2 regions of the Peribacillus suis genome follow, and region 2 is predicted to be linked to the other one. Evidence: riboswitches for the same ligand, from Rfam matches in the RefSeq annotation. Region 2 holds a riboswitch; the other holds the start of a gene.
What was found. A riboswitch is a leader RNA that binds a small molecule or an ion and turns the genes downstream of it on or off. The one in region 2 is predicted to bind glycine.
Positions count from the first base shown of each region.

Region 1: linked by a shared signal. The riboswitch ahead of AC503W_RS03115 (amino acid permease) and the one ahead of gcvT (glycine cleavage system aminomethyltransferase GcvT) in region 2 are both predicted to bind glycine.

Region 1 covers NZ_CM182019.1:643,818-647,244, forward strand. Annotated here, with positions in the region: gene AC503W_RS03110 (DUF3311 domain-containing protein) at 1-138, opposite strand, end outside; gene AC503W_RS03115 (amino acid permease) at 348-1,685, opposite strand; glycine riboswitch at 1,879-1,958, opposite strand; gene AC503W_RS03120 (GNAT family N-acetyltransferase) at 2,183-2,725, opposite strand; gene AC503W_RS03125 (amino acid permease) at 2,993-3,427, shown strand, end outside.
Region 2 covers NZ_CM182019.1:2,635,598-2,639,024, forward strand. Annotated here, with positions in the region: gene gcvPA (aminomethyl-transferring glycine dehydrogenase subunit GcvPA) at 1-320, opposite strand, end outside; gene gcvT (glycine cleavage system aminomethyltransferase GcvT) at 339-1,445, opposite strand; glycine riboswitch at 1,543-1,627, opposite strand; glycine riboswitch at 1,631-1,725, opposite strand; gene AC503W_RS12835 (DEAD/DEAH box helicase) at 2,046-3,427, shown strand, end outside.

The DNA.
Region 1 (3,427 bases), 2.0 Mb from region 2:
AGTGAGCACGACCCACATCGCCATCCAAAACATATAAAAAGGCATCCCCAATACATAAGGTTCTACTTTATTAACAAAAGGAAGAAACCCTAATATGCCGATAAAAGGAACGAGTGTAAGAATATATAATACTTTCATGAAGCAACCCCTCCATTCTAAATATGTTTCACAGATTATGATGTTTTTCTAAAAAAATGTTTCCGTAATACCTAGTACCTTACACTAATTCGATAAAAAAATTAATAGTGTGGCAGAAAAAAATATTCGTCACGCTTCATTTTACTCTCTCATTTAATCACAGGAAAATGGGATAGGAAGGTAGACTTCCGTATCCCAAAATTCCTCGTTCATTTTTTTCGATAGTTATATATGACAACTAAAAGAATGAACCAAAGCGGTGTCAGCAATAATGACGGCCTGGTCGCCTCAGCAAACAGCATGACGATCAAGATGAAGATAAACAGCCCTAAGATTACATAGTTGATGAAAGGTGTTAAGGGAGCCCTGAAAGTGGACGTAGCCCTTAAGTCCGGACGTTTTTTCGTATACCGGATATGGGAAATCAAGATGATGCTCCAGACCCATAGGAAGCAGATTGCACTAATCGTTGTCACGATGGTGAAAGCTTGCTCCGGTATGATTTTACTTAATAATGCCCCAATGGAGACAACGATGGTAGACGTAACCAATGCATTGCTCGGAACAGCACGTTTATTTAATTTCTTAAGTTTTGCAGGTGCTTCGTTATTGTTGCTCAAGGTATAAAGCATGCGGCTTGTTGAAAACAATCCACTGTTTCCGGCAGAAGCGGCTGATGTCAACACGACGAAATTGATAATCCCTGCAGCAACCGGAATCCCGATCAAGGCGAAGACCTCCACGAATGGGCTGCTCGCGGCATCGAGCTGTGTCCATGGATTGACGCAAAGGATGACGGTGATGGCACCGATATAGAAAAGCAATATCCGGACAGGGATCTTATTGATCGCTGACGGGATGTTTTTTTTCGGATTGGCGGTTTCGGCCGCTGTCACTCCAATGATTTCGACACCAACAAAGGAGAAGACGACTAGCTGTAGGGAAAGCAAAAAGCCGGATGCGCCGTTCGGGAACATGCCCCCATGACTCCAAAGGTTGTTGAGGGAAACGGTTCCTGTATCGGTTTGGAAGCCAATGATGAGTAAGACAATTCCCACAACGATCAAGGCGACGATCGTGATGACTTTAATGAGGGAGAACCAGAACTCCAATTCTCCGAATAGCTTCACGGTCAACAAATTCAATCCTAGTAGAATCACCAAGCAGGCAAGTGCAGGGATCCATTGCGGAATGTCGAACCAATATTGCATATAGACCCCGACAGCGATGATATCGGCCATGGCCGTCATGATCCAACAGAACCAGTAGGTCCAGCCAGTCACGAAACCAGCCCACGGTCCGATGTATTCCGTGGCGAATTCGGTGAATGAGGAATATCCCGCGTTGGACAACAGCAATTCCCCTAAAGCCCTCATGACGAAAAACAAGGCAATCCCGATAATCAGATACGAAAAGATAATGGAGGGTCCCGCCAACTGTATGGCTTTTCCGGATCCCAAAAATAACCCGGTCCCGATGGTTCCTCCTATGGCGATGAGTTGTACATGTCGATTTTTCAAATCCCTTTTCAATTCTTGTTTAGCCAATTTGTGCGCCCCCGTTGTTATAATTCTTGAATGTGAAGTACATGGTCCGTTGATTCCAATCGATCACCAGGGCAATGAATCTGTCCAGTTTAGTAGCGATTTCACTTCGTTTTTTTAGTGATGATTGAAAAAAGACAATAAAAAAAGAGATTGGAAGCTACCAATCTCGAAAGGTTAAAGAATAACAAATATTCGTTACTCTTCTGTCCTTTTGCCTGAGATTGTGAATCCTTCGGCGCTGCACGTGTGTACAGTCTCTCCAGAAGCTGCTCCTGCTATAGTGTGATCCATAGCATTCATCGCTTGCTTAGTATGTGGTTGTCAATAAATGATCGCTGTGAAAGATGAAATTCTTTTTGGCAACTCATTTATTCTTTTAAAATAATAATGGAATTCTATCACTATTTTGATTTTGGGTCAAAGGGATATATTGTAAATGTGGTGGGGGGTGAATCTATATGACCAGTTTGATGCCCAAAAACGATGCGAACCCCGAATCAGTTTGATAAGAACATTTTTTCATAGTCCCTTTTAAGAATGGCCATGATAATCTCGTCCGAATATTTTCCATTAACATATAAAGACTCCCGTAAAATCCCCTCTTTGACAAAGCCGACTTTCTCATAGGCTCTAATTCCCCGTAAGTTATGGCTGAATACTTCCAGCTGCAGGCGATTTAAAGCCAATTCTTCAAAAACAAAGGCTAAAACAAGCTTGATCGCTTCTGTACCATACCCTTTGCCGGTTAATTCAATGGAATTCATTGAAATTCTAAATCCTGCCTTTTTGTCCTCTTTATCGATATCAGAGATGGATAATTCCCCGATCATTTGGTCACTTTCGTTTAAGCAAATGGCTAGATCATGGCGGGATGGATCTTCATGTATATTCTTTATATGAAGTTGAAGCTGTTCTAAGGTGAATGTAGATCTTGTCCCTGTCATATACCGTATTTCCTCATCCTTTGTATTCTCTAAAAGGATAGGTGCATCCGATTCTTTTAAATAACGGAGATAGATTCTTTCTCCTATTAATTTCACTTTATTTCCTCCTCCGTCGATACTTACCATCAATCGTACATAGGTTTCCTTCACCCGTATAGGGAAAGAACAAGTACCAATCATGTTATCCCATCCATTGCTTTGGGTTAAAAAGTGTTTTTCCTAAAAGTACATTTGTGTTTTTGGGGAATATTTATTATTATAAGATAAGGAAATGCTTTTGTGGGTAAAATACTTAGGAAGCATCGTAAATCTACTAAATTATTTATCTCGTCATTTTATGCTTGTACATCTGGGGGAGTTATCATGTCAAATAAAGAATTAACAAGAGGGCTGGAGGCACGTCATATTCAGATGATTGCCTTGGGCGGTACGATCGGTGTTGGGTTGTTCATGGGATCTGCCAGCACGATTAAGTGGACCGGACCCTCTGTGATGCTGGCGTATGCCATCGCGGGCCTTTTTATCTTTTTTATTATGCGTTCGATGGGGGAAATGCTGTACCTGGAGCCTACTACGGGCTCATTCGCAACGTTTGCGAGTGATTATATCCATCCATTGGCAGGATTTGTAACTGCTTGGAGCAACTGGTTCCTATGGGTGTTGGTCGGCATGTCTGAAATCATTGCCGTAGGATTATATATGAACTTTTGGTTCCCTGAACTGCCAGCTTGGATTCCGGGAGTGGTGGCCATGGTCATCCTTGGCGCCGCTAACCTCATTTCCGTCAAATCCTTCGGT
Region 2 (3,427 bases):
ATTTCCGGTTGATAGGGAGTGTAGGCTGTATAAAACTCCGAACGGGATAGGACGTGATCGACGATGACAGGCGAATAATGATCATACACGCCAGCCCCAAGGAAAGATGCATAGTTTTTCAAATCCGCATTTTTGGAAGCCAGTTTCGATAGTTCCTTCATTAAAGCTGGCTCTGATTTTGCTGGTTTTATGTCATATTCACCTTGAAATCGGACATTTTCTGGTATATCGCTGAAGAGATCATCGACGGTTGTGACCCCTATAACTTCCAACATTTCTTTTTTATCCTGCTCTGTCATCGGTAAGTAACGATGTTTCATCTTATGGACCATTCCCTTCTATTTTCGTGTATTTTTATAAAAAGGTGTTTGGATAACAATGGCTTTCAGTCTCTTAGAACGGATTTCCACTTCTACTTCCGTGGATAGACTTGAGTGATTTTTATCGATAAGGACCAATCCTACATTTTTATTCAATGTTGGTGACTGAGTCCCTGTCGTCACTTCGCCAATGAGTTTCTCCCCGTTATATACTTTATAGCCATGCCGAGGTATGCCTCTGTCAATCATTTCGATGCCAACAAGCTTACGTGGTGCCCCTTTTTCCTTTTGTTCGGCAAGCACGGCTTTCCCAAAAAAGTCTGACGCCTTATCCGGTTTAACCGCAAAACCAATCCCCGCTTCGATTGGGGTGATATCCGGCGAAAGCTCTTGACCATAAAGCGGTAGTTTTGCTTCGAACCGAAGGGTATCACGGGCCCCCAGTCCAATCGGTTGTATCCCATCATCTTTACCAGCTTCCAAAATTTCTCTCCAAAGGGCTGGACCATCCTCACTTCGGCAATATATCTCGAAACCATCTTCCCCCGTATACCCTGTACGTGAAACCATCGTGGATATATTATGAATGTGGACGTCTTCTTTAAATTTAAAAAAGCCAATTGTGCTTAAATCAGTTTGGTCGGTAATCTTCTGCAATACTTTCTCCGCTCGAGGACCCTGCAGAGCAAGTTGCGCATAATCGTTTGAAACATTATTGATGCTGACACCTTCCATACCATTCGCCTGAAGCCAATTGAAGTCTTTCTCGATGTTGGCTGCATTGACCACAAGCAGATAATCCTCTTCCGCTTTTTGGTAAACGATAAGATCGTCCACGGTCCCCCCATTTTCATAACACATGGCTGTGTATAGCGCTCCGCCCTGTTTCAGCTTGGCTACGTCATTCGTCAGCATCTTTTGTAAAAAAGAAAGGCTCCCGAAACCTTTTACCTCAATCTCTCCCATATGCGACACATCAAATAAGCCACCTCTTGTACGCACAGCTTCGTGTTCATCTTTTATGCCGGTAAACTGCACAGGCAGTTCCCACCCACCAAAATCGATCGTTTTTCCACCGTGCTCACTGTAAACCTCGAATAATGGCGTTCTTTTTAAATTGCTCAAAAAATGACCTCCTTCAATTTTTTTGCTTGTTCTCTTTCAGCTGATATTCCTTAAAAAAAGACACAAAAAAGGACAGAGAAAGCCAAAATGGCTTTTTCTCTGTCCTGAAACCTGAAAGTTTACCTATTATTATAGGTTTTCCCCTTTGGTGGCCGTCATTAAATAATTGGCGCTCTCCAGAGTCGCGTCCGATAAGAGTTCATTTGCCTGAGAGATTCACTGCTAAGTTTGCTCCTTCGGCGCTACATATGTAGATGGTAGTCTCTCCCCTTATCCTCACCCGCATATTGATGGAAAAGACTGAAAATTCTCCACCTGATGGTCATCCATTTGCGTGAAATGGGTACCAATCTGCTCATTGTTGATCTTTGGATAAAGCACTATCCAAATGCTAATACTATAATAACTAAAATTATTATCCAAGAAGAATATTTTCCTTCTAACTTCAGTACTATTGCAATTTTCTAAATATATTTACATCCTACCCTAAGATACTTTACTCTGCAATAACTTTTGTGGAGAAAGATTTTATTACCCTATAAAAAGGTTCATGGTTTAAAGAAACTAAGAAAATTATGTTTTAAGAAGGAGCAAGAATCAATGAAAATCAATATATCCTTCAGTTCTGAATGGAATGATGAATTTCTGCAAAAGATGGAAAACGACGGTCCATGGGGAAATTGGGATCTTTATAAACTGGCCATCCAAATGGAAGAGAACCTAATTATTCCTGATTTTGAAGGCTTACAAGCGCCAAAGCACCTTCAACAACTGACTCCCCTTCCCCATCAATTAGAGGCAGCACGTCAGGTGGTTGAACAGATGAATGGCAAAGCCATATTGGCTGATGAGGTCGGTCTTGGTAAGACTATCGAAGCAGGATTGATTTTAAAAGAATATATGATTCGGGGACTGGTTAAAAAGGTTTTGATCCTTGTACCCGCATCACTTGTCACCCAATGGGCTTTCGAACTGAATACGAAGTTTCATATTCCTGCAGTCGTTCAAAGGAAGAGTTATGTATGGGAATCATGCGATATCGTCATATCCTCCATCGATACGGCTAAGCGAGCCCCCCATCGGGATATCATTTTCAATCAAGAATATGACTTTATCATTATTGATGAAGCTCATAAACTTAAAAATAATAAAACGAAAAATTATGAATTTGTCCAAAATCTTAAAAAGAAATTCTGTTTATTGCTGACTGCTACACCCATTCAGAATAAAATCGAGGAAATCTTTAATCTCGTTTCATTATTAAAGCCTGGACACCTAGGAAATGCCGCACTCTTTTCCGAAAAATACAAAGGGAAAGGCCGGAACATTCTAGAAGATGAGCACTTAAAGGAGCTTGTCAATACGGTCATGATAAGAAACCGACGTGCCGATACTGGAATTGAATGGACGAAACGGCGTGTAGAGACAATCATCATTGAATTTTCACCAACTGAACAAGCCTTGTATGATGCCGTAACGAAGTTTAAACCAATATCAGACGGAACAAAAGGAAGTGCTTTTTCTTCACTCACCCTTCAAAGGGAAGCATGCAGCAGCCGAGAAGCAGTCTACTATACATTGAAGAATATGAAGGAAAAATACAAAGAACCATCGGCTGACTTTGAAGCAAGATTAGATGATCTGTTTGAGAAAGTAAACCTCACCGAACAAAATTCAAAGGCAGAGAAGGCTTTGGAACTTATTAAGAAAATTGATGACAAGGTCATTATTTTCACCGAATATCGCGCTACACAGCTTTATCTACAATGGTACCTGCAACAGCATGGCATTTCATCCGTTCCATTCCGCGGAGGGTTTAAGCGTGGTAAAAAAGATTGGATGAAGGAACTATTCCAGAAGAAAATCCAGGTATTGATTGCCACCGAAGCCGGAGGAGAAGGAATCAACCTACAGTTTTGCCATCACTTGATCAATTTTGATTTGCCTTGGAATCCAATGAGGTTGGAACAAAGGATTGGACG